DNA from 4 places in the Pseudoalteromonas sp. N1230-9 genome. Region 4 is predicted to be linked to each of the others. Evidence: predicted binding sites of a transcription regulator. Region 4 holds the regulator's gene; each other region holds the start of a gene.
The links. The regulator sigma-54, encoded in region 4, starts transcription at its own class of promoters, with help from an activator protein. The targets are predictions, from matches to a motif close to GTTGGCACGNNNNTNGNNT.

Region 1 (7,795 bases), 530 kb from region 4:
AAGATGTAAAAAGCTTTCACAGTGAATGTAAAACTCAATCTAGTTGGGAAAAATCAACAATTTATATTGCTAGAGTTAATGCTCAAAGTCGCCTCATTTCATCTTCAATCAGCAATGCAGGCGCGTGGGTACAGCAGTGTGTCGGTGTGGTGATCATGATGATTGGTGTGCATCTCATTATAGAGGGCGACTTAACCCAAGGCGGGCTAATTGCAGCCTATTTATTGTCGTCTCGAACTATGGCACCCATTAGCCAATCAGCGGCGGTACTTGCCCAGTTCCATCATGCAGCAATTGCTATGCATTCATTAAATGAAATAATGGAAAAAGAAGTCGAACGCCCCCCTGGTAAACACTGGCTAAGCCACCCTGTGTTACTCGGAGATATTGAGTTTAAGGATGTGCGATTTAAATACTCAGATGAAAGCAATGAAGCGTTATGCGGTGTAAGTTTCAAAATAAAGGCAGGTGAAAAAGTCGCTATTTTAGGGCGTAATGGCTCAGGAAAAAGCACTGTAGAAAAACTTATTTTAGGTCTTTATGAACCCAATTCTGGATCAATTTTAATTGATAACAATGATATTCACCAAATTGACCCTGCAGAGCTTCGTCATAATATTGGGTATGTTCCCCAAACAATTTCACTATTCTTTGGCACCTTAAAAGACAATATAACGCTAAGTGCATGGCATGCAAAAGACGAGCAAATTTTATCTGCGTGCCAGCAAAGCCAGTTATTTGAGTTAATTAATTCACACCCTGACGGATTTGATATGCAAGTAGGTGAACAGGGTCGCCTACTCTCTGGTGGTCAACGCCAAGCGGTTGGGATCGCCAGAGCCTTACTAAACAATCCACCGATTTTATTAATGGATGAGCCTACCTCAGCACTGGATCATAATAGTGAATCTAAGATCATTAATAACATAAAACGTAGCTGCCAAGAAAAGACTCTGATTGTTGTTACACATAGAACATCGCTGCTAGAGCTTGTTGATCGGGTCATCGTATTAGATAACGGTAAAGTTGTGGCCGATGGACCTAAATCCCAAGTTTTATCTGCTTTGTCGACTCATACGGTTGGAAAAGTATCATGAGTAAAAAAGACTTACCAATTGAACAACGCTCATTCGAACGTTTGAATAAAGCGATGGATAAGCAAAAAGCAAAGCGTCCATCTATATTTTCATATTTGTTTTCTCGTTGGTTATCACCGCCGAATACTCAAGATTGGGTTGTGGACGCGCAATGGGAGAAAATGCAACAACAGCCAGCCAGTGCCAGAGTATTATTGTATTTAATTTGCTTAACTATCGTCGCCTTACTTGTTTGGTCAGCGTTTGCCCACTTAGATGAAGTTGCACGTGGTGAAGGCAGAGTGATCCCCTCTCATAAACTACAAGTTGTACAATCATACGACGGTGGCATGGTAGAGCAAATTTTTGTTCGTGAAGGACAAATCGTCAATGCGGGTGATGTATTGGTGAAGATAGATCCAACTCGCTTTATCTCTTCATTTAGAGAAAACCAAGCAAAAATTTTATCTCTAACAGCGAAAGTTGAGCGACTTAAAGCGCTCACTAAAAAAAAGCCACTTGAGTTTACTCCCGACTTAATCGAAAAAGCGCCGGATGCCGTTGCACACGAACAAGCCATGTTTGAGAGCAGTAATCAAGAGCTGACACAACAAGTTACAATCCATAAGCGCCAACTAGAGCAGCGTCGCCAAGACTATGCCGAAGCGAGAGCCGCACTGCAACAACACACCAACTCTCTCAGTTTAGCGAACAGAGAACTTTCTGTGACACGGCCATTACTTCGTTCAGGTGCTGTATCTGATATAGATATAATCCGTTTGGAACGCCAAGTTGTAGAGCACACAGGTGAGATAAATCGAACAAAAGCAGCAATAAACCGAAGTTTATCAGCTATCAATGAAGCAAAAAATAAAGTGACTGAAGTAGAGCTTGCGATGATTAACCGTTGGAGTAATGAACTTTCAGAAGCACTCCTTCGCCTTGATGCCATTAAAGAAACAGAGTCAGGACTGGCAGATAAGGTTACGCAAACTGAGATCCGCTCCCCCGTCAATGGGACCGTTCAACGCTTATTAGTAAATACAGTTGGCGGCATTTTACAACCTGGTAGTGATGCTGTGGAAATTATTCCCTTAGATGACCAGCTCGTTGTTGAAGCGAAAATTTTACCAAAAGATATTGCGTTTTTGCAGCCAGGGCAAGAGGCTATGATCAAATTCAGTGCTTATGACTTTGCTATTTATGGTGGCCTTGAAGCCCAGGTAACTCACATCAGTGCTGATACTATCACCGATGATAGAGATAACACTTTTTATTTAGTGCAATTGAAAACGAACCGAAACCACTTTGCCGACAACCTAACGATTATCCCTGGCATGACAACTCAGGTCGATATTATTACCGGAAAAAAAACCGTGCTTGAGTATTTATTTAAACCCATTTTAAGAGCAACCTCATTAGCCATGACCGAGAGGTAAACTATGAATGCCCTTCACGCCAGTGTAATGGAGTAACTATGCGCAGGAGTGTTTTTATTACACAAGATGAACTTGTCTCTCCACATTGGCAATCTGCATTTGCTGACTGTAGCGTACAAACATCAGTGCCTAAACGGCTAATGGCTGATAGCCTAATTTGGCTACTTGCAGAGACACCTGATTGGCTCAATCTTCTGTCGAAACTCACTGAGCAAAGAATTCCTGTAATAGTGATGACAACTGAGCTTAATATTTCTCAACTATGTAAAGCATTAGAACATGGTGCTCGTGGCTATATAGAAGCCTATGCCAGTAAAGCAATTATTGAGCAAGTTGCTGAAACAGTGAGTAAAGGAGGTATTTGGCTACCTGGGCAACTGTTATCAAACTTAGTTGGGGTGCTGTCTAATCAGCAAATTCACTACCAACACAATTGCGATTTAACATGCCTAACAAATCGAGAAAAACAGGTCGTTGATGAAGTTGTCACGGGGGCAACAAACAAACAGGTCGCACAAAAGTTGAATATCACAGAGCGCACCGTAAAAGAACACATGAGTTCTATTTTCAATAAGCTACATGTGCGAGACCGCATGCAGTTAATGTTAGCGGTTAAAGGCCACTAATCTTTCTTGCCTTCAACCGCAACAAGCCCATCGAAACCTAGCCCCTTCAGTATAGTTTGATCACTTGGGTTTTTAACCCCTTCCGCTACCACTTTAATACCTAAAGAGTGCGCAAGTGAACACACACCGCGAAGAAAACTTTGGTTATCTTCATTAAAGCTTATGTTATGACAATAAACACTGTCTATTTTTATTAACTCTAAGCCAAGCTCTTGGATTTTATTTAATTTAGTAAACTCAGCCCCCACACGCTTGAGCGCAACTTTAGCGCCAATGCTATGAACTTGTGAACAAAAGCTTCTAAACAAGGCAAACTCTTTAATTGCGAAATTTGCTCGCACCTCAAAGCATATACGCTTAGCAAGTGCAGGATACGCAGATAACCCTGTTAAAATGGATGCCACCGCCATATCATCTTGTAAAGTTTCAGCTGAAACTTCCATTCCTAAAAGCGTATCCCCTTGAATTTGGCCATACTCATTAATCATTAGTTTCATTAAACTCCAATCAAGGCGAGCTAATAAATGCAAACGCTGAGCCCATTGAAAGTAAAAGCCAAAGCGATATTTTTCGCCTTCAATTAATAAACTTAAAGAAATTTGTTGCTGTATTAAGCGCTCATCAAAAGTTGTTACGGGAAATAACGCGATTTCTAATTGGTTTTCTTTCAGCGCAAATTCTAATCTTTCTCGCCAAGTATCAATATCATTATGGTTGTCTTGCGTTTGTTGTTTTTCATCTACATAAGCACAGCAACCTAGTTTTGCAACGGCAACCTTCAAACACTGGTCGACTCGTTTTAAAAGTGTGGCACGGGTGTCATCAACTTCAATGTGTGTACAACTGTGTGATACCGCAAGCTCTACTGATTTATGATCTGCAACAAGTTGCTCATGGGACTTTAAAATCTGCTCACTCAAGGCTGCGAGATTACTCACATCGCTAAATAACACTAAAAAATCAACATGGGACATACGTGCAATTTGGCTTTGCCTAAAGCTGTCTTCATTCGACTCTAAAAAAGAAACTAATGACTCTGAAAAACGACGTAAAAAGTCCACCATTTCAACGCGACCAACTTGCTCTGTTAATGTATCCAAATTGATCACTCTGAATAAAAAGAGCCCCCCATGTCCTTGTGAGTTTTCTAAAAAGGTATCAAGAGTTGCATTAAAGTATTCTCGATTAGCAAGGCCTGTTAAGTCATCGTGTTGACTTTTAAAACGAATTTCTTCTAAGCGACGATTATCTTCTTTGGTAATGCGATTAAAACGTGTCGACAACAAATTCATTGATGACACAAGCTTGGCAAACTCATAGGTGCGCGGTACTTTTGACTTTATAAAGCGTTTTTCACTTAATGCCACCGCTTGTTTCATTACATCATTGAGTGGACTCAGAATTTTAGATAGAAAATAAGCCCCTGCAATACAAGCCGCCACTGCAACAACTAAAAAGCTAAAGAATAAATGTACAGCACTTTTCCACAGAGCATCTTGCGTATACTGGCTATGGCTTTCAACATACAAAGTACCAAATTGTTGCCAGCCATCGCTCACTTGAGCAACACCCGGCGCAACCTCTAACTTATAAAAGTGCCTAAACCAACTCGGTGCGTTTAAAGTAAGCTCCCCCGTATAAAGGCGTTTAATTATTGTTTTACCTTGTGGGTCTTGTAACTCAATTCGGTGGTAATAACCGGTATCAAATGAGGCGGATACTAAAAGCTCTATTTCAACAGGGTCTTTACTCATTTGACTCAACATCAAGGCGAGTGAGTTGGCATTATCTATATTTTTCATTCGCAACTCAGTCGTAAAGTACTCTTTTGCAGAATTAGTACTGATCAACAAACTACTCACAAAACCAATAATGATTAATAGCAAAATAGCAATCCATAGCTCTTGCTTTAAGGTAATGGTTTTATTTCGTTTGAGTCTAAATAGATTAAATACCTTCACCATCGCACTCCTTCTTTGCGTGATTGCTCTAATATATGACGCCACCGTGATAGCCTAGCAGTAGGATCGGCCACACTCTTTGTTGAATTATTGGCCCACAAGCCTTTGCTGTTAAAGCTAAAAACAGGACTAAGATCGGTCCGCTTAGCAGCAGGCAATACCTTTACAATTAAACTATCTAAAATAAGTGGTTGTGCATTCGGGTGTGTAAAGTAGCCAAGCACCATGTGCGCTTGTGTTTTTCGCGTACCAGGTAGTTGAGCTTTTACATAGATAAGCCGTAATTTATCGTCACTCACACCAAGTGCTCTGAGGCTTATATACTTGGCAATTGCGTAATCTTCACAATCACCTAACCCTTTACCAAGCGTTTCAAGAGGGGTCGCCCAATAGTCTTCTTGCTTCCATAATTGAATATCAGTTTGATAACGCAGACTACGGGCAAAAAACTCGTTAACAACAAGTACCTGTTGTTGTTCAGGTAAATTAGAAGCCTGCTGCAACATCCCTTGCCACTGCCTTGCAACAGTGACCCTATTGGCACCGAAACGCTGCTGCATCTGTTGAATAAAAGTGGTAAATTCAATAACTAAGCGATCAGCTATTGCTGAGTGACTTAAGCATAGAATAATGACAACGGTTAACCAGCAGGCATGAGTGCGCCAAGTTTGATTAAAGGCAATCGCATATGCTCTAAACAGCATAGACAATCCCTAAAAGGAGAAAAGCTTGGTTAAAATAATATGTTAATGCCATTATGCTTTTGTTAAAACTAACAGTCTTAAAAGCATAGCACCCAAGCTGCAACTATGAGAATTTAGTACTTAATAATAAGTCACTTTTTTTACTTCACGCGGTTTGATTTCGCCAATATATAAGTCATGTACTCGTTTCATGTCGAGTTGTAACTCTGTGGCGTAAGTGTCGCCCACCGCATACGTTTTAATGACCTGTGCACCTTTGATAACACCCTGCACTTTGCTTTGTAGCTGATCGTTATGTGCAATGCTGTTTTGTACCGTCGTCCCTGCGGAAATCTTTTGCCCATAAACCTGTTCAGCTAGCTCACGATATGCTTCAAGTTTTGAGGCTTTAATTGCAAGTAAAGTTCGTTGTGATTTGTTATCACTCGGTTGAGCACTAATGGGGGCATAACCAACGGCTTTTAAAACTGGGTAGTCATCAGGCTCGATATAGGTGTACTCTACGTGTTTATCAAAAATACTACTGCAACCACTTAGTGCAATACAGGCAGCTAGGCCACAAACTAACATTGCTCGCATAACTTGTTTCCGTTAAAAACTCATTTTCTACAAATATGCACGTTTAGTGCCAATCTGGTACATTACTTGCTCGGTACTTGGTATCAATGAACAGTATCGCTAGGTATTTGCATGAAGTGTCTATTAAAAACGAGTTTATACAGCATGGGGCTGGCCTTTACTCTTGTTTTTTCTAACAATAGTTTAGCTCAATGGTTTGAATCTACAGGCCATGCAGTGATTAAAGATGGTGATACAAGTCAAGCCAAATCTGCCGCAATGAAAGATGCGATAACCCAAGCATTAGTGTTTTCAGGGGCGCGTGTTAGCTCTGTACAAACCTTAGTAGACGGAGTTTTGACGCAAGATCAGCTTAAAATTAGTAGCCATGGTGAGATCCAAAAAATTGAGCTTATTAGCGAAGATCGTCATAACGATACCTATGCAATTACACTTCGCTTAGATATTTTTCCAGAAGCTGAAGAATGCCCTGCAAATAAGTATGCTAAATTCATCGCAATAACACAAAGTCAGTTGGCCAACAGAGAGCAAGCGAGAATGGGCCAAATTTTTGACGTCAATAAAGCTATTAGTGAACAGCTTTATACTCGCTTAAGTAATACGCAGATGGCCGCAAAACCGACAGCATATTACAATGTGCCGTTACGTGTGGACCATTTTTTCACCCAACAATATGACTACAGCGATGCATTACTCGAAGAGATAACCAGTCGTAGTAACTCACAATATGTATTACTCAGTCGTATCCGCGATTTATCGGTAAACCGTAAACTCAATAACGATTATGCATTTTGGCAAGATGATAGCTTTAAACGTGCTTATAAAGCCGATTATGTTTTATTTGATGGCACCACTTACGAAAAGCTATGGCAGAAAAGTTACCAAACTGAGGGAATTTGGCCATACAAAAAAACCGATATCATTGATGTGTATAGCGACCGCTTTTGGGAAACCGATTATGGCCAAGCCATCAGTGAGGTAAACCAAACACTCACCTATGACTTGCAAGCAGCTATGGCTTGTTTACCTACGCAAGGCAAAATTTTGCATATTGAAAATGGCAAATTAATAATCAACCTAGGTAAAGCGCATGGCTTACAGCAAGGGGAGTTATTAAATATTGCTCATCATAACTACATGACAGATGCGCAAGGTAATAAACTACCACATAAGATCACTACCCTTAATCAAGTGAAAATTACCCAACTCTATCAGCAGTCGGCTGTTGCCATGAGTATTGATGAGCAGCCATTACCCAACATTCAAATAAACGATATTGTTGAATTAGCTGGTGGCGAGTAAATGTTGCTGTAACCCTTTATGAGCATTTAGCCAAGCGGCTAATTGCTCTACTCCCGCAATATGTGGGTAGTGCTTACGGGTTGCAATAACAACTTGCCGTTGTTGATT
Region 2 (7,795 bases), 550 kb from region 4:
TCATAATTCTACCCTCTCAGTGCTATTAAACGATGCGTAACAGCTGATCTTGACGTTCATCAATCTCTTCTGCTGTTTTCATCAATTTAACTTGTAATTCAAATTGGCGTTGATGGCTGATCATATCGACCATTTCATGTACAGGATTCACATTGGACATTTCAAGTGTGCCTGATAACACCTCTACATTTTCTGACACATCACAAAAGGTACATTGACCATTCACTAAGGTCTCTGGTTTTGGCCGAAATAAGCCATCATTACCTTTTTCAAGTTGCGTGTTATCAGCCTCAATAACCTTAAGTCTGTCAACGACTTCTAAAAAGTTTGCTGGCGCACCTTGAGGTCGAACTTGAATAGAACCATCTGAACTAAATTCAACTTTTTCAATGGGCAGTGGCAAAATAATCGGACCACCTTCGCCAATAACTTGACGTCCATGGCTGGTCATTAATGCGCCATCGGGAGTAATGTTTAATGTACCGGCTTTTGTATAAGCTTCGTTACCTGAGGCATCTTGAACACTTAGCCAACCTCTATCACTCAATGCAACATCAAGATCGCGTCCAGTCTCAACATACCCACCCGACTCCATATTTGAGCCAGGTCGCTCTTGCATAGAAAACACGCGTGTAGGCATGCCTTCACCAAACGCTTGCATAGAGCGGGCTTGTGCAAAATCAGCTTTAAAGCCAGTGGTGTTAGCATTAGCAAGGTTATTAGCCTTTAGGGCCAGACCTCGCATACTTTGCTTAGCACCCGACATGGCAATGTAGACCATTTTGTCCATAACATTGACTCATTAAAAATACGATATTTGATAAATGCAATAACAGTGCCAAAGTAAAATTGACGCCTTATTTAGCGCTTATGAAGTGTAGAGCTCTGTGTTGTAGCAGGTGTGGGTCTAGTGACTAAAATGAAAAAGGCTGCCTGTTAAAGAGCAGCCCTTGTGTCGGATTGAGTTGAAGATCCGCTATTATTAACGGATCTGTAAGATATTTTGTTGCAGTGTTGAGTTCACTTCAAGCGCACGCGAGTTTGCTTGGAAGTTACGCTGTGCACTAATCAAATCAACTAACTCAGACGTTAAGTTTACGTTTGATTGCTCAAGAGCAGAAGAATTCACAGTACCAAGCGTACCTGAACCTGGCTCCCCAGCAATAGGCTCACCTGAGGTTAAGCTTTTCTTCCACGATGTATCACCCACTTGTTGTAAGCCTTGTGAATTAGAAAAACGAACCATGGCAACTTGCCCTAGGAATGAGGTATCACCATTACTGTACGAAGCAACAACCTTACCATCTGTGCCAATATCAATACCTGCTAAGCGGCCCACTGTTGCGCCATCTTGCTCAAGTGCTTTAACTTCAAAGCGGCTGGCATACTGGGTTGGTATTTTATTTGTAGTACCTGCTTCATCACGCCAGTTAATATTAACGTCTTCAGGGAAACTCGCACCATTTGATAATAAGTCAGATAAACCAACCCCTGCACCCGCACCATTTGGGATAGAAAGTGGGTTGAAGGTAGCATCTGTATTTGGCGCACCATTTGTATTTAATGGTAAACCACTTGAATCAAACTGAAATGTTGATAATGGCGTGTAAGGCGCAGCTGTTTCTTCAACACCTGCTGGGCTAAATGGTTTTTCATCGAGCGTAGCATACACTTGCCACTCATTGTCATTCCCCGTTACGGTCGCATCTGTTTTCACAAAGTAAAGCTGTAAAACGTGCGGCTCACCCAGTGAGTCATATATCGTTGTCGATGTCGAACTGTTATACGACGCACTAGTTTCAGGGTCAAAAGGCGTGACTGTTGGCGTAGTAGAACGTGAATCTAGATTGAACGATGAATACACGTTATTGGTTGAACGCGGCGAGCCTGATGAGTCTGGAATTTGAATAGCTGAAGAGGTACTTAAGCTCACTGACGTTGTGTCACCTGTAGCAGGATCTACTGGAAAGCCTTGTAAGTAGTTTCCTTTAGCATCAACAACAAAGTTATCTTTATTTAACTTAAATGCACCAGCGCGCGTATAAGTAAAGTCTTGAGCTCCTAGCTCTTGGCTCATCGCGAAGTAACCTTCACCGGTGATGGCTAAATCAAGCGAGTTATTGGTAAACTGTAGTGAACCCTGATGGAACTGTTGAGCCACCATGGTTGTTTGCACACCATCACCATTCTTAGTTCGACCAGAGCTAAACACTGAAGATGCATATACATCCGCAAATTCAGCTCGTGATTCTTTAAAGCCTGTCGTATTAACGTTGGCAATATTATTTGCTGTTACATCTAAATCTTTTTGCGCGGCAGCAAGTCCGGTTAATGCAATATTGAAGCTCATAAGTCACCTCTAAAGTGTCAATCTGTAGCACTTGGCTAACTAATTAATCTGTATAATTAAGCGATTTCTGCTACATCAGTTAGCCTAACCGCGCCTTCTTTTGTATTTATAATGATGCCGTTCGAACCATTAATGTTCACACTCTCAATATTCTTGAAAGTCGCAATCGGTAAGCTGGTGTAGTCACCATTAACGTTGCCCTCGGCTTTGATTTTGTACTCACCAGGTGGCAAACGTTCGCCATCTTCATTTTCGCCATCCCATTCAAAACGAATTGCACCAGCAGATTGCGCCCCTAGCTCAATGGTTCTAACTAGTTGCCCTGATTCATCTTCAATACGCAGTGTTAACTCATCTACCGGATTTTCTGCAACAACAGAGCCTTTAGATACACCCGTTTCGTTTAAATCCAGCATATCTGACTCAAGCAACGCTTGCTTACCTACTAAAGTAGATGCTTGTAGCGCCGAGTTAGATGTCATTGAAGCCGTAAGGGATTCAAATTTACTATTAAGATTTGAAATACCTTCTGCCATAGTAAAGTTTGTCATCTGAGCAATCATTTGATCATTGTCAGCGGGCTTACTCGGGTCTTGAAACGATAACTGTTGAGTTAACAACGAGAAGAAATCTTCTTGTGTTAAAGTGTCATCTTTCTCTTCTGTTTTCGTTTGATTGTCTTGCCAACGTAAGTTATCTAAATACGTGGATGACGCACTGCTGATGTCGTTACTCATAACTTATCCTCGGTTACCGCTGCCCAAGCAACAGTGTTTTACTTAACATTTGCTTTGCTGCATCAGCAACTTGCACATTTGTTTGATAAGAGCGAGAGGCAGAAATCATATTAGCCATTTCTTCTACAACGTTAACATTTGGTTTGTAGATATAACCGTTTTCATCTGCACTTGGATGATTCGGGTTATATTCAATTTGCAGAGGCTTGTCGCTCTCTACAATACCCAGTACTTTAACGCCAACAGAAGAGCCCTGAGGATTGCTTTGTGATGCTGACGCTTTTGTAAGCTCAGCGGCAAACACAGGGTGACGCGCTCGGTAAGTCTCATTTTGACTAGAGCTAATCGTATTTGCATTTGAGATATTACTCGCCGTGGTATTTAAACGCACATTTTGTGCACTCATACCCGTACCTGAAATATCAAAAACATTATATAAACTCATGATTAAGCTCCTTGACTACCGAGGGCTTTTTTAAGGCCTTTAATTTTACTACTCATAAATTGCAGGCTTGCCTGATACTCTAATGAGTTTTGTACATACAAGTTTCGTTCCACTTGTATATCAACAGAGTTACCATCACCTGTATCTGCTTGATTTGGCGTGCGAAACATTTCTGAGTTACCAACAAAACGACTACCACCCGCAAGGTGTTTCTCGTTTGTACGTACCATAGTGTTGCCGCTTTGTTGGTTGCTTTTTGCCGCTTTTAATGCAGATGCAAAATCCACATCTTTTGCCTTGTAGCCCGGCGTATCAGCATTAGCGATATTAGTCGCTAATAACTCAGCACGTTGTGAACGGATCAACATTGCATGGGGGTGAACACCGAATGCTTTATCAAAACTGATAGCCATAACCATCTCCAAAAATTTGACTCTGCATTGGACAATGCAAAAGACAAGCCAAAAATAAAGAGCCTATCAATAAGGTTATAACTAATTGAAAATAAATAAGATATAGCAACCTAATAGTTAGGTTGCTAGAAGGGAATTATTTCTTCTGGTAGATGATACCTGGATTACAACGTACCATATCAAAGCTATCACTTAAGCCCGCCATTGACTCAGATGCGCCTAAAAATAAATAGCCTTTGGGGTTAAGTGCCTGAGCAAATTGCGCAATAATTTTTGCCTTAACCTCTGGTGAAAAGTAAATCAGTACATTGCGGCAAAAAATGATATCAAACTTGCCCATCAAGGCATAAGAATCTAATAAGTTGAGATGCCTAAAACTGACCATTTTTCTTATTGGATCAACCACCTGTGCCATACCATTGCCACTATCCTTAAAGAACTTTTGCCGCCTTTCCATAGACAAGCCTCGAGCGAGTGCAAGTGAGTCGTACTCAGCATTCTTACACATATCAAGCATGGTATTTGAAATATCAGTACCAATAATCTGCGCACCCATTTTTTAAAACACCTGGCTGCTTAGATTGAAACTCGGCAACCGACATAGCTATCGAGTAAGGTTCCTGACCAGAAGAACTTGCCGCAGACCAGATTTTCACTGGTCTATGCAAGTCTTTAAATTCAGGAAACAATTTAGTTTTAAGTAACTCAAAGGGGTATTGGTCACGGAACCAAAGCGTTTCGTTTGTCGTCATCGCATCAACAACTGCGGCACGTAACTGCCTCTCATGAGGACTTAGCGTTTTGCTCACTAATTGTGATAACGATTCCACACTAAAGCGAGCCATCAATGGTGCAAGGCGACTTTTAACTAAATATAGTTTGTTATCACCTAACACAATCCCACATTGTTGCTCTAAAAAAGAGCGAAATTGATCGTATTCGCTTTGTTGTAAGTGCTTATTTTCCAAAGTAATACCACCTATAAATTATTAATCACAGTGAACCCATTTTTTAACAGCTGTTGCTAATTCATCAGGGTTAAACTTTGCAATAAAATCATCCGCACCCACTTTTTCAATCATTGCTTGATTAAATACACCACTCAGTGATGTGTGTAAAATTACATGTAGCGGCGATAATTTTGGATCGGCTTTTATTTCTGCTGTTAAGGTATAGCCATCCATTTCTGGCATTTCAACATCAGATATCAGCAAACCAACGCGTTCGGTGATATTGTTTTGACAATCAAGTTCAGCAATTTCACGTAGCCTCAGCAATGCTTCTTTACCATTTTTAGCAAGCTCAGTTTGCACACCTAGTGGCTCAAGAGCACGCTTAACTTGATTTCTTGCTACCGCAGAATCATCAGCAATAAAGACGATGCGTTCACCTAAGTCTTTTTGAATTTCGCCCTCGCCCACGACCTCAGCACTGACCTCAGTATTAACTGGGCAGATCTCGTTAAGAATCTTTTCAACGTCAAGGATCTCTACCAGCTCGTTCTCTATTTCGGTGACGGCTGTCAAATACGAATAACGGCCAGCGCCCGATGGCGGAGGCATAATTTTTTCCCAGTTCATATTTACAATACGTTCAACACCACCGACTAAAAAGCCTTGAACTGAGCGATTGTATTCCGCAATGATAATAAAACTATCCTTTAAATTCTCGATTGCAGGGCCGCCAACAGCCATAGATAAATCAATAACTGAGATAGTTTGACCTCGAATATGGGCCACACCACGGATATAGGCGTTTGATTTTGGCATGTTTGTAAGCGGTGGGCATTGTAAAACCTCTCTTACTTTAAACACGTTAATACCAAAGCGTTGACGCCCTCTGAGTTTGAATAATAGTAATTCAAGGCGGTTTTGCCCAACCAACTGAGTACGCTGGTTAACTGAGTCTAAAATGCCTGCCATTTCAATCTCCTAAAGATAAACAACCAGAGTCGGAACAATAATTGCTTTCTTTGTGTTAAAGCTACATAAGGTTACAAAGCGTCTGTTTTTTGACGCAAAATATTTATACCTTGTTTTCAACCATAAGCATAGTCGAAACATGATGAGTTTGTTAAAAAAAAGCCGAAGATACAGTGTTTTTTATTTTCTTGCTAGCCTGTTGCTTAGTACGCAACTTCAAGCTGAAGTCTATAATCACCAGCAACTTCAACAAATCGCTATCGATTTTATCAGCGAACAAATTACTGATCTGGATTCAACACCACAAGTCAGCGCGCTGCCTCTTGATAGCCGAATTCCAGATAGGCCTTGTCAGTTACCGCTGAGTAAAACCGTTCCGACTGAACCTCCTTTTAATCGGCAGGTAACCGTACAACTTAAATGCGAAGACTTAAATAGTTGGACGCAGTATGTGCATGTCAGAATTATTGAACTTGAGCCTGTGGTGGTAGTAACAACCAATTTAACTCGTGGAGAGGTCATTAAAGCTGAACATTTACGCCTTGAGATGAAGCCTAAACAATTTGTTCGTACGCAATATATTCAAGATGAGTCAGTGCTAATAGGAAGTCGGAGCAAACGTAATATCCGCAGTGGTCTTCCGATTGTCATGAGCCATATTTGTATGGTGTGCAAAGGGGATAATGTAACCATCATTGCAGCGATACGTGGGCTTAGAATCAAAACAACAGGTGTTGCTTTAGAAGATGGTACGCTTGATGAATTAGTACGTGTAAAAAACAAAAAATCAGGTAAAGTATTAAATGCACGCGTGGATGGTGTCGAGTCTGTACAGGTGAATATTTAATTTTTAATATTTATGTTAAAGTATCTTGTGTGCCTGCCGATACAAAGGCATATGTTGGGTAATGTATAGGTCAAAATAATGGTAAGCAACGTCAATAATAATAGTCAGCAAACATCTGTGTTGACGAATACCAAGCAAAAACAGCTTGATTTACAAAAAGATAACCTTAACACGCAAACGGCTAAATCAGCTGCGCCTAAAGCCAGTGCAGATTCAGTGAGTTTAACGCCGCAAGCAAAGCAATTAAAATCTTTGCAAGAAAAGGCTGAGCAGTCATCTGGTTTTGACAGTGCAAAAGTCGCTGAGTTGAAAAAAGCAATCAGCGAAGGAAAGTATCAAATTGATACTGATAAACTAGCAAAGAACATCGCAGCATTCGAGTTTGACGTCTATGGCTGATCATAATCATTTAATTGCCAGCAAATTAACACAGCAAGTCTCTTGTTTAGAGTCTATTGCTGCGCTTTTAGATGATGAGCTAACAGCCATTGCCTCAAAACGAGGTGAAGGTTTAAAAGAGATTGCCCAACAAAAAATCTCCTTATTACAAAAAATTCAAACGCTTGATAAAGAAGTTCAGGTGCTTGTGAGTAAAAATGATGCTCAAGATGAAGACGTTTCTTCACTTATCACGCAGGTGAATGAGCTTCTTACAAATTGTAAAAAGAAAAACGATGTCAATGCACATGCCGCACATCAAGCCCAACTAAGTGTAAAACAATTAAAAGATATTTTAATTGGTGCACCATCGTCTATGACCTACGACCAAGGTGGCAGTGTTATTCAGGGCGAGAATAAAATTGTACATAACCTTAAAGCGTAATGCGTTTAGGTTATCTCTCCTTTATTACAACAATCCCACAAATTGATAGCCCCTCTGAGAAACCACTTTGCTATTTGCCGAAAAGATAGCTCTGTAAACCTGATTATTAACCCAAGTTATTACTTATAAATAACGCGACGTTAAGTCGCGACTACAGGATAAGATTTACTCGAGAGTTTCCTATGCAAAACCTAACGCTATATCTACTAAAAATCAGCTGGCTGGGATAAAAAATAAAGCGCGATTCATCGCGCTTTA
Region 3 (7,795 bases), 390 kb from region 4:
GTTGGCAGGGGCAATGTAAATGCGGTGCTTGGAATACGCTGGCAGAATTTAAACCTTCAGCAGGGCAATCTAAACAGGCTGCAAGTCGCGCTGCGGTGGCAGGCTATGCGGGAGGCGCTGGTGGCGGTTCCAAAAAAATTAATGAGGTAGAAACAGCGGAAGCTGAAAAACGTCTGACTGAAATAGGCGAACTTGATCGCGTGCTTAGTGGCGGTGTAACGACAGGTTCGGTGAATATTATTTCTGGTGATCCAGGGGCAGGTAAAACGACTTTGTTGTCCGATTTAATTGCGCGTATGTCAAAATTAATGCCTTCTTTGTACTGTACTGCTGAAGAATCATTATCGCAGTTTAAAAATCGAGTTAATCGCTTGCGTTTGGATTATAACCAAGATGAGCTTTACTTACTCTCTGAAACCAGTGTTGAAGCGATTATCGAAGAGCTTGATAAAAATAAAATTAAGTTTGCTGTTATTGACTCAATTCAAGCTGTGGTAACTGAAACAGCAAACGGCAGCCCAGGTTCACCATCGCAAGTAAAAAGCGCAGCACAAGCGTTAACACAATACTGTAAGCAACATGACGTGACTATGTTTATCATTGCTCATGTTAATAAAAATAATGAAATAGCGGGTCCGCAAACGTTAGTGCATATTGTTGATGCACTGCTGCATATAGACACTAACGACGGACAAATACGTACCTTACGTGCCAACAAAAACCGTTTTGGTGATATTGATACGGTGGGTATTTTCAGAATGTGTGAGCGCGGTATGCTCAGTGTTGATAATCCAAGTGAGATATTTTTATCGGGTTCAAGCACTGAGTCGCCAGGTTCAGCAATCACCTGTATTCGCAAGGGGAACCGTAACCTCCTTCTAGAAATTCAATGTTTAACAACAGAAACTGAAGCCGAGTTTCCGCAACGTGTTTGCGTTGGATTGAATATGAATCGAATTAAAATGCTGACAGGTATTTTACGCAAACATACAAAAACGAAAATTTTCCATGATACTTTTTTCAATATTGTTGGCGGTTTAAAGATAGATGAGTCAGAGACTTGTATTGACCTTGCCTTAGTCACGGCACTGTTAAGCAGCCTCAATGAATTTGTTGTGCCTAGGACAACTTGCATCATGGGGGAACTGAGCTTAAACGGTGATGTCAGACCAATAGATAGTGGTGTGCCGCGAGTAAAAGAGGCTGCACAGCATGGTTTTACAGAGATATTTATTCCATATCGAAACTACCATAAATCAATGGAAGGTTTAGGAGCAAAAATTACACCAGTGAAAACGGTGCATGAGCTCTTGTCATTAATTAATTAGTGACAATTTGATAAGCTAGGGCAGTGTTGAACCTTTAAGCTCAACACTCTCAAGAAATTAGCACCAACTTAAAGGAAATAAAATGAAGAAGTTAGTAATTGCAGTTGCTGTCGCAGCTGTTGCAGGTGGCGCATATTATGCGAACTACACAGCAACACAGGAAGTGAAAAAAGTGGTTGATCAGCAAATCGCTGCACTTTCAGCTCAAAGTGGTGTTGAGGTGATGTATGACGATATTTCAGCAAGTGTATTTAATAACAGTGTGCAGCTATCTGGCATCAAAGTGCAAAGTGTTGAAGGGGATGAGCAAGTTGCCAGTATTGATACCATTGAAGTGACAGGCTATGAGGAAGATGCCATTCCTCCACACACTGGGTTTGTAATGACTAACTTTCGCTTTAGCGATTCTTTCTTAACGCAACTGCCACAAAGTGCCAATAGTAAACTAGCCTCTACGAGCTACAACGTAAACTCATCGCTTGATTACAATAAAGACTCAGGTGATAGTGACTTTGCACTGAAAGTAACCGCAGCAGATGTAGCTGATGTTACGTTTAATTTAGGATTAGCCAAGTCTACCCCTTTGATGGAAGCATCCCTTGCTATTAGCCAACAACAAAAAGCCTCTGGCGGTGCACAACCAACCCTTGAGCAGCAGCTTCAGCAGCAGTCAAAAATGATGGCTGCTATGTCAGAGTTAGAGCCGCGTAGCGTTGAGTTTGCGATTGAAAACGAAGGGGAATTAAAAGCGGTAGTAGAAAGCTTTTTAGAAGCGCAAGGTATGACACATGAGCAATTTCAGCAAATGGTCACAATGCAGCTGCAACAGGCCCCTGTTAGCGCAGATTTAGCGACAGCGATTACTAATTTTGCCAATGGTTTATCTTCATTATCTTTGTCTGCAAGTTTACCTGAGGGCAAAACGATGCTAGAAATTAACCAACAAATTATGAGCCTAGCTGGTCAACCAGAAGAACTTGCTAAATTTATTAATTTAGACGCTAAAGGAGAATAAGTAACTAACGTTAAGTTACTTATTCTTCTAGAAAATGGCCTTAAAGGTTAGCTGTATTAGACTGGCTAACTTTAAGGTTGTTTTTCACACGATTAACTCCTTGACTGTGCTCTAAAAACTTTTGTGCTAATGCGCGTTTAAAGCCCGTTTCCGTGGAGCCATATAATTCAATCGTATCGCCGTTAACAATAACTTGTAGGTTCTCGATAGAAAAATTAGGATTACTCATCAGCTTTTGAAGAGCTAATTGCTGAAGTCGAGGCTGAGCCGATGTGCTAGTAGTTAATACACTGGTATTAGCGCTAACTTGTGTTGCGCATGCAAGTAAAAAAATACAACAAAATGATGTAAGTACTACTGTTAGTTTGAAACGGTTCATACGATTCCCTCGTGAATGATGAGCATATGCTGAACCAGTTACAATTTTTGTTCCAAGATGTAATGCATTGATTTTAAAAAGTAATATATTTTTTATAGTTTTTTCAGTAAAAAAGCTATGAATTAATTACACACTAGTTAGTAAAAATGGCAGCAAAAAGTACACACAAAAATGCCGTGACAAGCACGGCATTTTTTAGTTATTACAGCATCTACGAAGGTTATTTTTTCTTTTTCGCTTTTACCTTTGCTTTCTTTTTAGCCTTCATCTTTATAGGATCCTTTTTCTTTTTCGACGGGATCTTTGCTTCTTTGTGTTGTGGCTCTAATCCTTTAATAACACGACGCTTTAACTTTTGTTCAATATAGCGTTCAACCTTGCCCAAAATAGCAACGTCATGTGCTTCTACAAATGAAATTGCTGTGCCTTTTTTACCTGCACGACCGGTACGGCCAATTCGGTGCACATACACATCTGCTGTACGGGGCATATCAAAGTTAATTACATGGCTAATATCAGCTACATCAATACCACGCGCCGCTACGTCAGTTGCAACTAAAATTTTATTGCGACCAGAATGGAAGTTTTCCATTGCTTTCATGCGTTTATCTTGTGGCATTTCACCACGTAGCCAAGCAACACGAAGCCCTTCGTTATTTAGAGCGCCAATCAGAGTTTCAAGGCGCTCACGTGTTTTTACAAAGACAATGGCTTTTTGCAGATCGTCACTGTTAAGCGTATCAATGAGCATCTTTAATTTATGATTATAATCATCTGCTAAGTGCACCCATTGATGAATTTTGCCTTTTTCTTTGCGTGACGATTCTGCTTCGAGTAGTGCAGGATCATTCAAAATGCGCTCGGCAAATAACTCAACGCTGTCGCCTTCTAATGTGGCAGAGAATAAGAAGCACTGACGACGATTACGTGCTTCATCACAGATACGTAGCATTTCTTTGCGAAAGCCCATATCAAGCATGCGATCCGCTTCATCGAGAATGAGCATTTCGACGTTTTCAGCGTGGAAGTTCTCAGTTTCGAGGTATTCCATTAAGCGACCTGGTGTCGCAATAAGAATGTCGTTATTGCTTTCAAAAATCTCTTTATGTGTCCCGTAGTTAATACCGCCCGTTACAACACCAATTTTTAAGTGCGTTTGTGCAGCTAGCAGTTCACATTGTTCATGAATTTGATAAGCAAGTTCACGAGTGGGTGTCATGATCAGCACCCGTGCAAAACCTGGATCGCGACGTGGGAAGTCAAGCAAGTATTGAATTGCAGGAATCAAAAACGCGGCTGTTTTACCCGTACCAGTAGGGGCAGATGCCAAAATATCACGACCTTGTAGTGCTTCAGGGATCGCTTGTTGTTGAATACTTGTTGGCGTATCAAAACCCATTTTATTGATGGCATTTAACAGCTTGTTATCGATATCAAATTCAGAAAATTGCATAGAGTGACATAAATAGAGGACAATTAGACTTGATTATACTAGCTATCAGCACTGTGGTGAATGAAAAGGTGAAAAAATGTCAGGCTTTGTGTTTAAACAATTTACAGTTGAGCAAACTCGTTCTGCGATGAAGGTTTCGACAGATGGTATTTTATTAGGTGCTTGGGCTGAATTGGCAAATGCAAAATCCCTTCTCGATATAGGTACAGGAACGGGGTTGCTTGCTTTGATGGCAAAACAGCGTGCTCCAAAGGCGAAAGTGGTGGCAATCGAAGTAGATGCTGAGGCGTGCATTGACGCTAAGTTTAACTTTGCAAATAGTCCTTGGCCTGAGATTTGTTTACATCATGGTGCCATACAGTCTTTTCAATCAACACAGCCCTTTGATGTAATTATTACTAACCCTCCGTATTTTAATGCGAGTCTAAAAGGGGACAATGAAGCACGTAATACGGCGCGTCATACAGATGGTCTTGGTTTTTCTGAGTTAATTGAGTGTTGTACTAAGTTAAGTCACGCCAACACCTTACTCAATGTAATTTTACCCTGCAAAGAGGCATCTTCTTTTATTGAACAAGCTAAGTGTAAAGGGTGGAACTTGGCGCGTATGTGTAATGTACGAACCACATTAAAAAAATCACCTAGCCGAAGTTTAATGTTATTTTCTTTACAGCCTGAGGTTTGTCAGACAAGTTCTTTGACTATTCATGCTGCAGAAGGCGGCTATAGTGATGAGTATGTTTCTTTGTGTAAGGATTTCTATTTAAAAATGTAACCATCTAAAAATAGAGTGTTTACTCAAGCCTTGCTATAGTGGTGGCGTTTTAAAATTATAAGAGCTGTTTATGTTACGTTTATCTATAACTTTAAGTGCATTACTTTTCTCTCAATATACTTTTGCTGCGTTGAGTCCTGTGGGACTTTGGAAAACAATAAATGAAGAGACAAACGAAGCAAAATCACTGGTACGCATTAGCGAACAAAATGGCGTATTAACAGGGAAAGTAGAAAAAATTCTCAATCCAGCAAAGCAGGATGCTATTTGTGAAGAATGCGATGGTGATAAAAAAAACCAACCAATTCTTGGCATGACAATAATTGAAGGTGCAACCGATGCGGGAGATGGAAGCTGGCAAGATGGTGAGATTCTTGACCCGAATAGCGGTAAGACCTATACCTTAAAACTAACGCCACAAGAGCAAGGTCAAGTACTTGAAGTTCGCGGTTATATTGCTTTTTTCTACCGTAACCAGTATTGGCAGCGTGTAGAGTAAATAAGAGAAAAGCCAAGCAATGCTTGGCTTAATATGCGTGAGTTTTACAAGCTTTCGCTGTACTCAGTCATGACTTGCTCAACCCACGAGGCAATGCGTTCATCGCTCAGTTCATATTGACTGTCTTCATCAAGTGCTAAGCCAACAAACTGTTTACCATCTTCAGTGAGTGCTTTTGAAGCTTCGAATTCATAACTGTCATCATTTGGCCACTTACCTAATAAAGTGATCGCTTGGTCACAAATTTCATCGTGTAACATACCGAGCGCATCTTGAAACCACTGGCCGTAACCTTGTTGATCGCCCATACCAAACAGAGCCACGGTTTTACCATTTAGGTTAACATCTTTAATGTCGTCCCAGATTGATTCCCAATCTTCCTGTAATTCACCGAAGTCCCACGTTGAAATGCCGAAAATAACAAAATCGAATTGCTCAGCATTTTTTAATGGCTCATCTTTGATATTGTGAAGACTCACTATGTCTTGGCCGATAATATCGCGAATTTTTTCAGCTGCTATTTCTGTGTAGCAGGTTGTAGAACCATAAAATAAACCAATCTGCATCGTATTTATCACTGTGTATTTGCCTGATATGATAGGCGCAAGTTTACCGTAAGGTATAATCAATTGATACCTTGATAAGGATGAGAGTACGCGTGGCTGATAATAATTCACAAGCCCAAAAAGGTGTAATAACAGCAAATAACGCCGAACATTTAGAGTTATTTTTAGATACGCTGTATCTTGAGCAGGGAGTCAGCGAAAATACACTCGCGGCTTATCGCAGCGACCTTGAAAAGTTTTGTCAATTTTTAAAAGATAAAGATCTTCTAGCTGTGAGTAATGAAGATATTGAAGCGTATTTAGCATATCGCGTTGATTTAGGGCTAAAATCACGCAGTACCGCGCGTAGTATTAGCGCACTTAAACGTTTTTATCAGTATTTTGTTCGCGAAAAAGCGATAGCTGATTCGCCGATGGTCAATATTGCTCAGCCAAAAGCAGGGCAGTCATTACCTAAAACGCTGTCTGAAGCCGAGGTTGAAGCACTCCTTGGTGCTCCTGATATCGAAGATCCAATGGGGCTTCGCGATAAAGCTATGCTTGAGCTTTTATATGCTACAGGACTTCGTGTTACAGAGCTAGTGGGGCTTCGAATGGAGCAGATTAACTTGCGTCAAGCTGTGGTGTTTGTAAAAGGTAAAGGTAATAAAGAACGTTTAGTTCCCCTAGGTGAAGAAGCCATGTATTGGCTTGAACAGTTTTTAAAAGTGGGCCGTTCACATATGATTAAGCATGCCACTGATTTTGTGTTTCCATCTAAACGTGGAATCGGCATGACACGACAAACCTTTTGGCATCGTATTAAACACTATGCTATTTTGGCATCAGTTGAATCGCCATTATCACCACATACGCTGCGTCATGCGTTTGCAACGCATTTGCTTAATCATGGAGCTGATTTGAGGGTGGTACAAATGATGTTAGGTCATAGTGACTTATCAACAACCCAAATTTATACCCATGTAGCCAATGAGAGATTGAAGTCGGTACACGAGCAACATCACCCACGTGCGTAGTGCAAGATTTTTAAAGATGTACCGGTCTATACTAGAAATGATCAGGATATAGGATAGTTATGAAAAAGTTAGTTTTAGCCACGGCATTGCTTGGCACAAGTCTTAATGTGATTGCCAATGGTGTATCGACCACCGACGTTGCAGATGCGCCTATCATCGCTAAATTTGCCGAATTAGGTGTAACCGTAAAGCAAGTAAATCCAAGCCCTGTCGCTGGTCTTAAAGAACTGATTACAGATAAAGGGGTACTTTACGCAAGCCCTGATGGTCAATTTTTAATGCAAGGTACATTAATCGATCTAGAAAATCGCGTAAACCTAACAGAACATGCATTAAGCGATGTACGTAAAGCCGGTATTGCTGAATATGAAGATTCAATGATTGTTTACAAAGCAAAGAATGAGAAACACTCAATTACCGTATTTACTGATATCACCTGTGGTTACTGTCGTAAATTACACCGTGAATTAGATGACTTTTTAGATGCAGGTATCACAGTTAAATACCTTGCTTTCCCACGTGGTGGTTTACGTGGAAAAGGTTACCAAGATTTAATGAATGTATGGTGTGCAAAAGACCCTGCTGAAGCGCTTACAGAAGCCAAAGCGGGTGCAGATGTTGCCGCTGTTGAAGGGTGCAGTGCGCCAATAGCAGAGCATTACCAATTAGGTCAAAGCTTTGGTATGTCAGGTACGCCGGCTATTATTTTAGAAGATGGTACGATGATCCCCGGTTATCAATCAGCTGCGCAAATCAGCCAAGCA
Region 4 (7,795 bases):
CTGCGTAATATTAAAAACAATACTGAGCAAGTAGCTGTACCAAAAGGTGCACGCCAGCGTCGTTTACACAAGGCTATATTGCGTTATCATGATCCAGCAGGTTGGCCAATGATCCGTGAAGCGCTAAAAAAAATGGGTAAGGCGAACTTAATTGGTAAAGGACCAAATTGCTTGGTGCCTGAAGAGGGGCGCAATGAGAAAGCAGCGAAAGGGAAGGGCGGTAAAGGCCGTGCAGCACTGACACGTCATACTGGTTTTAGCCAGTTTAAAAAGGCCAATACTAAACCTAGAGTTGGTAAAAATAAGCAGCGTGCAAAGTAAATATAAATACGGCCCTTAGAAGGGCCGTTTTTATATTAAATTAGATTAATAACCAGGTTGCGGTGCCTAAAAAGGCAAAAATACCCACAATATCGGTGACGGTGGTCAGCACGACACTGCCTGCAAGAGCAGGGTCAATTTTCATTTTCTTTAAGATTAAAGGAATGCTCGCACCAGCAATACCTGCTGCAACGAGATTCATAAACATCGCGAAGGCTAGCACCGCACCGAGCTCAAAGTCCCACTGCCAAAGTGCGACAACACCGGCGATTAATATCGACCAAATAACACCATTTAGTGCCCCAATGGCGAGTTCTTTGAGTAATAAAAAGCGTTGGTTGGTTTGATTAATATGGCCAACGGCTATACCACGAATAACTAAGGTAAGAGTTTGGCTACCAGCAACTCCTCCCATTGAAGGCACAATTCCATTAAGTACCGCCAGGATTGGTAAGATTGCTAAGGTGTTTTCAAAGAAGCTTGCAACGATGGCAGCTAACAATGCGGTTAATAGGTTAACCCCAAGCCAAATAGAGCGACGCTGCGAGCTTTTCAGAACGGGTGCAAAGGTGTCTTCTTCATCATCAAGACCCGCTAGGCTAAGCATGCTATGCTCTGCATCTTCACGAATGACGTCAACGATGTCATCGATGGTTATACGACCAAGCAAGTGGGCGTTATCATCCACAACAGGCGCGGAAATCCAGTTATGACGCTCAAATAGTTGAGCAACATCACTTTCGTCCATCGAAATGAGAATAGACTCACATTCTTCATCCATTAAGTCGCGAACAATTTTGTCTGATGGGCTGGTTAAAAGTGTCGTTAATGACAAGGCGCCTAAAAAGCAGTTATGTTTATCAACCACGTACAGATCATCTGTACCTTCAGGTAGCTCACCACGTAGACGTAAATAACGCAGTACAACGTCTAATGTAACATCGGGGCGAATAGTGACAGTATCACTATTCATTAGTGCGCCTGCAGAGCGCTCCTGATAAGAAAGTGCTTGAGTCGCTCTTTCTCTATCTTGCGTATCCATAGCCCCGACAACATCTTGATAGACAGTATCAGGTAAGCTACGAAGTACTTCACCTAAGTCATCATCGTCCATGTCCTCAGTTGCGGCGGCAATATGCTCAGGTTCCATCTGGGCAATAATACCAAGACGTACATCTTCTGACAGCTCTTCAAGTACGTCACCACGTACATCCGGATCAACGAGTTGCCACAACATGCGGCGGATTTTATGAGGAGATGACTCAAGTAACAGTGCTGTATCGCAAGGTGCTGTTTTAGCTAGCATACCGCGCACTTGAACAAATTGACCACTATTAAGTGACTTGGTCACCTGTTTAAGTTGTTGTAGTGGGTAATCTTGTTCAAAGGCTTCTGGCATTGGCGTCCTTACAACTAAAAAAGTGAGCTCTGGCTAAATAAATACAGCATAGTTGCACAATAATAAATTTGCTGAGTTATCGTTTAAAGCAACCATTATATTAAGAATATTTGTTATATAAGATGAACGAATGACTTAAAAGTAAGATATTTAAGAGAAATTTAAATATCTAAGTTAAGTTTAACGTAAATCTTTCGTGCTTAGCAAATGCTATTCTTGCTCATGAAAGCGTTGTGCTATTAATTCACCTATTGCATTAAGTGCAGCAGTTGCATCAGGGCCTTCGCATACAACTCGAACTTCTTTACCTTGACTGCTCTCTAATAACATTAGAGCAAGTACACTGTCACCTTCAGCTTCTTTGTCATCTTGATATAACATAATTTTAGCATCAAATTGCAGTGCAAGTTGTGCAAGTACAGTTGCTGCGCGCGCGTGTAAGCCAAGTTTGTTTTGAATTAAAAACGTATTTTCAGCATACATGTTAAAGCCCTTGTTATAAGTCTTGCTCACGATGGCGAATTTTTACATTCGCATGGCTTTTCGCGAAACTTTCACCAATCGTCTGTGCTAAGTAAACAGAGCGATGCTGTCCACCCGTGCAGCCAATTGCGATAGTTAAATAACTGCGGTTATTGCGTTCAAGGTGTGGTAACCACGTTTGCACAAAGGTTTGAATCTGCCAAGTAAATTTTTGCACTATGCTATGGCTTGCAAGGTAATCTTTAACGGGTTGGTCGAGCCCTGTAAGTGGCTTAAGATCTGGCTCCCAGTGCGGGTTTGGTAAAAAGCGTGCATCAAATACATAGTCAGCTTCTTTCGGGATACCATGCTTAAAGCCAAATGACATAAAGGTAATAATGAGCTTTTTATCTTTTTTACCGAGAATCTTCTCACGAATTGACTCTGCTAGCTGATGTACACTTAAATCCGTTGTGTCGATCATAAAATCAGCGCGGGTAATTAGGACATCAAGCAGTATTTTTTCTTGCTTAATTGCTAAATCGAGCGGTAAAGAATCTAAAGAAAGCGGGTGTAAGCGTCTTGTCTCAGAGAAACGTTTAATGAGTGTTTGATCATCACTATCAAGGTAAAATAATGTTGGGTTGGCGAAACCTGGCAAGTATTCAAGAATATCATTAAATTCTTGTTGCTCTTTTGGCAGGTTACGCACATCGATACTGACCGCTATTTTGTCGTAATTATCAGAAACACTACGCACTAGCGAAGGTAATAGGTTTACAGGAATATTATCAACGCAATAATAACCAAGGTCCTCAAGGACTCGTAAAGCGACTGATTTACCTGAGCCAGAACGGCCACTGATAATAATTAATTCCATTTATGCCTCTGATGCAATAACTTGAAACAGTTCCTGATCGGTTTTTGCGCTGCGTAACTGTTTACAAAATTCTTTATCTTTTAGTCTATCAGCAATTGTTGATAAGGTCTTTAAATGAAGTTGGCAGTCTCCATCAGGTACGATGAGTGCAACAAAAATATCAACAGGGCGGTTGTCAATTGCATCAAAGTTAATTGGCGATTCGCTCACTATAATAAACGCATGTGGTTTATCAGCACCCGACATACGACCATGCGGAATAGCAATGCCTCTACCAATTCCTGTACTCCCCAACTTTTCTCGATTGAGTAAAGCATTAAGAATATCTTGCTGCGATAGATGAGGAAGCTGCTTATGAGCGAGTTCGCTGATAAATTCGAGAATTCTTTTTTTGCTATTAAAAAGGACCGCAGCTTTGCTGCAGTCCTGGCTAGTAAGTGAACTAAGTTTCATAATTTAGTGTCGAGCTAATTTCTCTTTGTGTTTAATAACTTGGCGATCAAGCTTATCAATTAGCGAGTCGATGGCCGCGTACATATCTTGATGCTCTGTAGAGGCAAACAGTTCGCCTCCGTTTACATGTAAAGTTGCTTCTGCTTTTTGACTTAATTTTTCTACATCTAGAATGACATGAACATTATTAATATGATCAAAATGCCTTTCTAGTTTCGCAAACTTGGTGTTTACATAGTCTTTTAATGAATCTGTGATTTCTACATGACGACCAGTTAGGTTTAGTTGCATAAGCATTTTCCTTCTATGTAAAACGTCTAAATCAAGCTTTTACGCTGATTAGACGGCGGTATTGCTAGAGACTCTCGGTATTTTGCAATTGTACGTCTAGCTACTTTAATTCCTTGCTCAGCCAATATATCTGCAATCTTACTGTCACTCAATGGCTTCGCTGAGTTTTCTGCGGCAATAAGCTTTTTGATTAAAGCGCGTATTGCCGTTGATGAACACTCGCCACCATTTTCTGTGCTGACGTGGCTTGAGAAGAAATATTTCAACTCAAAAATACCCCTTGGGGTATGCATATATTTTTGCGTTGTTACCCGTGAAATCGTCGATTCATGCATTTCGACCATTTCAGCGACATCATTTAGCACCATCGGCTTCATCGCCTCTGGGCCGTGTTCAAAGAAAGCCTGTTGTTGTTGAACAATACAGTTCGTTACTTTTAATAAAGTATCATTCCGACTCTCTAAGCTTTTAATAAACCACTTAGCTTCTTGCAGATGAGAGCGAATAAACTGGCTGTCACTGCTTGATTTTACAGAGCGTGACATAGCCGCATACTGGCTGTTCACTCTGATCTTTGGCATACAGTCAGGGTTTAGCTCAACCACCCAACGACCTTTTACTTTTTTTACCGATACATCAGGTATGACGTATTCAGACTCTTCACGTACGATGCTATCCGCGGGCTTAGGGTTTAAGCTATGGATAAGTGTCATCACTTCTTTAAGCTCGTTTTCTTTAAGCTTAGTCTTTTTCATCAAAGTACGATAGTCGCGACTTGCTAATAATTCGATGTGCTCAGATAAAACCATTTTAGTTTCAGCCAAATAAGGTGTATCTGCATCGAATTGACGAAGTTGTATACATAGGCACTCTTGTAAGCTGCGAGCACCAATGCCGACAGGATCAAATAGCTGTATTCTTTTTAAGACCGCTTCGACTTCATCAAGTTCTATTTCTTCTTCATCATCATTTTGATTAAAGCTTTCAACAATATCCTCACAACTCACAGTTAAAATACCTGAGTCATCGATAGCTTCGACTATAGCAACAGCAATCGCTTCGTCAGTCGGACTAAATGGGGTCAACTGTAGTTGCCACATCAGATATTCATGGAGAGTTTCGGTTGACGCACCTTGGTAAATAGACTCATCTTCTGGCATTGGCCCTGACGAGGTTGAAGGGGCTGCACTCATGTACTCATCCCACGTGACATCCATTGCTAGGTCGTCACTGACGGTATCTTTATTGAGTGCATCACTGCTCTCTTGCTCGTATTCACTGGGTGCTTCTTCTGCCGTAGCTGTGACTTGTGAATCATCAGAGTCAGATTTTTGTTCGTTTTTACCGATCGCTTCTTCATTATAATCCGCTTCTTCCACTTCAAGCAGAGGATTACTATCAAGCGCTTCTTGTATTTCTTGCTGGAGATCCAATGTACTAAGCTGCAATAAGCGAATGGCTTGTTGCAGTTGTGGAGTCATTGTAAGTTGCTGGCCCATGCGCAGCTGTAATGATTGCCTCATGTATCCCTAACAATCCTTTTAAATCATTGATTGATACTACTTTGAGTCAATATCAATATGTTGTCATTATTGTAAGTCTAGCAGATGCTCTAGTCGATGGTGTATTGGTTACAACCTGAATTGCTCGCCTAGATAGACATCGCGTACCGTTTGGTCTGCTAATACGTGCTCAGGCGTGCCTGATGCAATTAGCTCCCCATGAGAAACAATGTAGGCTTTTTCACAAACATCAAGGGTTTCTCGAACATTATGGTCAGTTATTAGTACACCGATACCACGGTTTTTCAAATGCTCTATAATTTTCTTTATATCTAACACTGAAATTGGATCAACACCAGCAAAAGGCTCATCTAGCAGAATAAATTTTGGATCTGCGGCTAATGCTCGCGCGATTTCAACACGGCGACGCTCGCCTCCTGATAGCGCCATACCTTGGCTATCTCGGATGTGCTGAATACTAAATTCATCAAGCAGGTTATTGAGTGTTTCTTCTCGTTGCTGTTTTTTAAGATCTTTGCGTGTTTCAAGAATCGCCATCAGGTTTTGGTAGACTGTCAACTTTCTAAAAATGGATGATTCTTGAGGTAAATAGCCAATACCTAATCGAGCACGATTATGCATGGGTAATAAAGTGATGTCGTTGTCATCAATACTAATTTTACCTTTGTCGCTTGGCACTAGCCCAACAATCATATAAAAGGTGGTGGTTTTACCTGCACCATTAGGACCTAGTAAGCCGACAATACTGCCTGCTTCGACTTCTAGTCCCACATTTTTGACAACTTGGCGGCCTTTATAGCTCTTTGCTAGCAGCTCTGCTTTTAATGTACTCATGGCTGGCCTTTATCATCTTTTTTATTATCAACAGGCACTAAGATTGTATGCACACGATCCGTTGAGTTTTCGTCTTTTTCAGCACTAATTAGCTGTTGTTCCATGTCATAAGTTATACTTTTTGCGCTGACTTTTTGCCCTGCTTGTGTCACTTGCGCATCGCCAACTAATGTGAGTAAACGCTTTGCTACATCGTAACGAACTTCGTCTGCGCTGGCGCTCATAACCGTGCCATCTTCTTGTTTTTCTTCAAAGTAGGCTGGCTTACCTGTGGCAATGATAAGTGAAACAGTACCATCAACTTCACCTGCATGTGCTTCTAGGCGATCTGCGGTAATACGACGATTACCATGGGTTATTTCTACATTTTCTTCAAAAATCCCTACACCATTTTTTAACTGACCTACTTGGCGATCTGAGCTAATGCTGATAGGAGTACCCGCTTGGTCTGCAGCAGCGCTTGAAAACGCAATCAATAAGCTTGGGATTAGAAGTAATTTTTTAAGTTTATTGGTCATAGTATATGGTTCGTGTATGGTTAGTTAACTCGACGATTTCGGCTTTTAAATCGGCTTTTAAACCTTTACCGGTAATCTTTAAGTTTGGGCCTGTTAATGTAACAGGTTGTTTTGAGTACATGGTCATTTTTTCAATATCGACATTGATATTTTCTGCGTTGATATCTTCAATCATGCCATTATGAGTTAGATTTTTTGCAACAACGTCACCTTCAAAAATGAGCTGATCGTTTTCGTACAAGGTAGCCTCTTTTGCTTTTACCTGCCAAACCTGTTGATCCCCATAGATGGTAAAAATAGGCTGTTCAAAAAAAGTAAATCCTAATTGCTGGTATAGCTCCATTTTAGCCGCAGCGACTTTATGGCTGATGTTACCTTGCTCATCATACGCAGTTTGCTTTAGCGCAATAGCGGTGTAATCCGGTGTTGCGATTATCTCGTCTTCACTGTTTATTGCGCCTGTTGGTTGGCTAAAGTACGGATACCATAACCAGATCATGCAACAAACAAAAACAATACTCAGTAAAATACGGGCTATATTCATGCGCTGGTTCCATCAGTTGTTAACGCTTTCGCGTTTTCCAGCATTAATAAATCAGTCAGCTCTCGCACAGCACCAAACCCTCCGGGTAACATGGTAGTGTAATGAGCGAGTCTTTTTATAAGTGGGTGAGCATCGTTTACAGCAACGGCAAAGCCTACCTTTTCCATGACGGGTAAATCAGGGCCATCATCACCGATATAAGCTATTTGCTCATCGGTCAAAGCCAGTTTGTCTTTTAATTCTTGATACGCAATAAGCTTGTTTTCTTGACCTTGATAGATGTGTTGTACTGTTAGGCTAGTCATGCGTTGCTGAACTATTTGTGAATGTCGCCCTGTAATAACCGCAACCTCAAAGCCACTATTTATTAATGCTTTGATACCAAAGCCATCTTTGGTATTAAACGCTTTGAGTTCTTCACCGTTATTTCCTAAGTAAATACGGCCATCAGAGAAAACGCCATCAATATCGCAAATGAGTAGTTTTATTTTCTGAGCACGTTGGCTTACATCTGTGCTTAATGGCTGATAAAGCTCGGCAAACGTCATGTTTAAAGTACCCCTGCTTTTA

Region 1: a site for sigma-54 is predicted at 6,421-6,439, ahead of LY624_RS12385 (LPP20 family lipoprotein). Genes of this name have one in related genera too.
Region 2: a site for sigma-54 is predicted at 5,896-5,914, ahead of flgA (flagellar basal body P-ring formation chaperone FlgA). Genes of this name have one in related genera too.
Region 3: a site for sigma-54 is predicted at 2,761-2,779, ahead of LY624_RS13055 (BON domain-containing protein). Genes of this name have one in related genera too.

What each region holds. Positions count from the first base shown of each region.
Region 1 is NZ_CP090419.1:2,655,341-2,663,135, forward strand. Features, by position in the region: gene LY624_RS12360 (type I secretion system permease/ATPase) at 1-1,097, shown strand, start outside; gene LY624_RS12365 (HlyD family type I secretion periplasmic adaptor subunit) at 1,094-2,515, shown strand; gene LY624_RS12370 (response regulator transcription factor) at 2,554-3,141, shown strand; gene LY624_RS12375 (bifunctional diguanylate cyclase/phosphodiesterase) at 3,138-5,105, opposite strand; gene LY624_RS12380 (transglutaminase-like cysteine peptidase) at 5,099-5,806, opposite strand; gene LY624_RS12385 (LPP20 family lipoprotein) at 5,927-6,385, opposite strand; gene LY624_RS12390 (flagellar assembly protein FlgT) at 6,497-7,687, shown strand; gene LY624_RS12395 (LysR substrate-binding domain-containing protein) at 7,670-7,795, opposite strand, start outside.
Region 2 is NZ_CP090419.1:2,633,470-2,641,264, forward strand. Features, by position in the region: gene flgG (flagellar basal-body rod protein FlgG) at 1-4, opposite strand, end outside; gene LY624_RS12300 (flagellar basal body rod protein FlgF) at 26-790, opposite strand; gene flgE (flagellar hook protein FlgE) at 983-2,350, opposite strand; gene LY624_RS12310 (flagellar hook assembly protein FlgD) at 2,407-3,087, opposite strand; gene flgC (flagellar basal body rod protein FlgC) at 3,101-3,532, opposite strand; gene flgB (flagellar basal body rod protein FlgB) at 3,535-3,945, opposite strand; partial or broken gene LY624_RS12325 (CheR family methyltransferase) at 4,082-4,913, opposite strand; gene LY624_RS12330 (chemotaxis protein) at 4,935-5,867, opposite strand; gene flgA (flagellar basal body P-ring formation chaperone FlgA) at 6,010-6,714, shown strand; gene flgM (flagellar biosynthesis anti-sigma factor FlgM) at 6,793-7,113, shown strand; gene flgN (flagellar protein FlgN) at 7,106-7,537, shown strand.
Region 3 is NZ_CP090419.1:2,797,624-2,805,418, reverse strand. Features, by position in the region: gene radA (DNA repair protein RadA) at 1-1,328, shown strand, start outside; gene LY624_RS13060 (hypothetical protein) at 1,411-2,343, shown strand; gene LY624_RS13055 (BON domain-containing protein) at 2,384-2,722, opposite strand; gene srmB (ATP-dependent RNA helicase SrmB) at 2,943-4,175, opposite strand; gene LY624_RS13045 (tRNA1(Val) (adenine(37)-N6)-methyltransferase) at 4,252-4,950, shown strand; gene LY624_RS13040 (DUF2147 domain-containing protein) at 5,021-5,449, shown strand; gene fldB (flavodoxin FldB) at 5,494-6,015, opposite strand; gene xerD (site-specific tyrosine recombinase XerD) at 6,144-7,031, shown strand; gene dsbC (bifunctional protein-disulfide isomerase/oxidoreductase DsbC) at 7,091-7,795, shown strand, end outside.
Region 4 is NZ_CP090419.1:3,182,813-3,190,607, reverse strand. Features, by position in the region: gene LY624_RS14825 (YgiQ family radical SAM protein) at 1-321, shown strand, start outside; gene mgtE (magnesium transporter) at 362-1,720, opposite strand; gene LY624_RS14815 (HPr family phosphocarrier protein) at 1,931-2,203, opposite strand; gene rapZ (RNase adapter RapZ) at 2,217-3,062, opposite strand; gene ptsN (PTS IIA-like nitrogen regulatory protein PtsN) at 3,063-3,515, opposite strand; gene hpf (ribosome hibernation promoting factor) at 3,519-3,806, opposite strand; gene LY624_RS14795 (RNA polymerase factor sigma-54) at 3,833-5,329, opposite strand; gene lptB (LPS export ABC transporter ATP-binding protein) at 5,438-6,163, opposite strand; gene lptA (lipopolysaccharide transport periplasmic protein LptA) at 6,160-6,681, opposite strand; gene lptC (LPS export ABC transporter periplasmic protein LptC) at 6,671-7,225, opposite strand; gene kdsC (3-deoxy-manno-octulosonate-8-phosphatase KdsC) at 7,222-7,773, opposite strand; gene LY624_RS14770 (KpsF/GutQ family sugar-phosphate isomerase) at 7,776-7,795, opposite strand, start outside.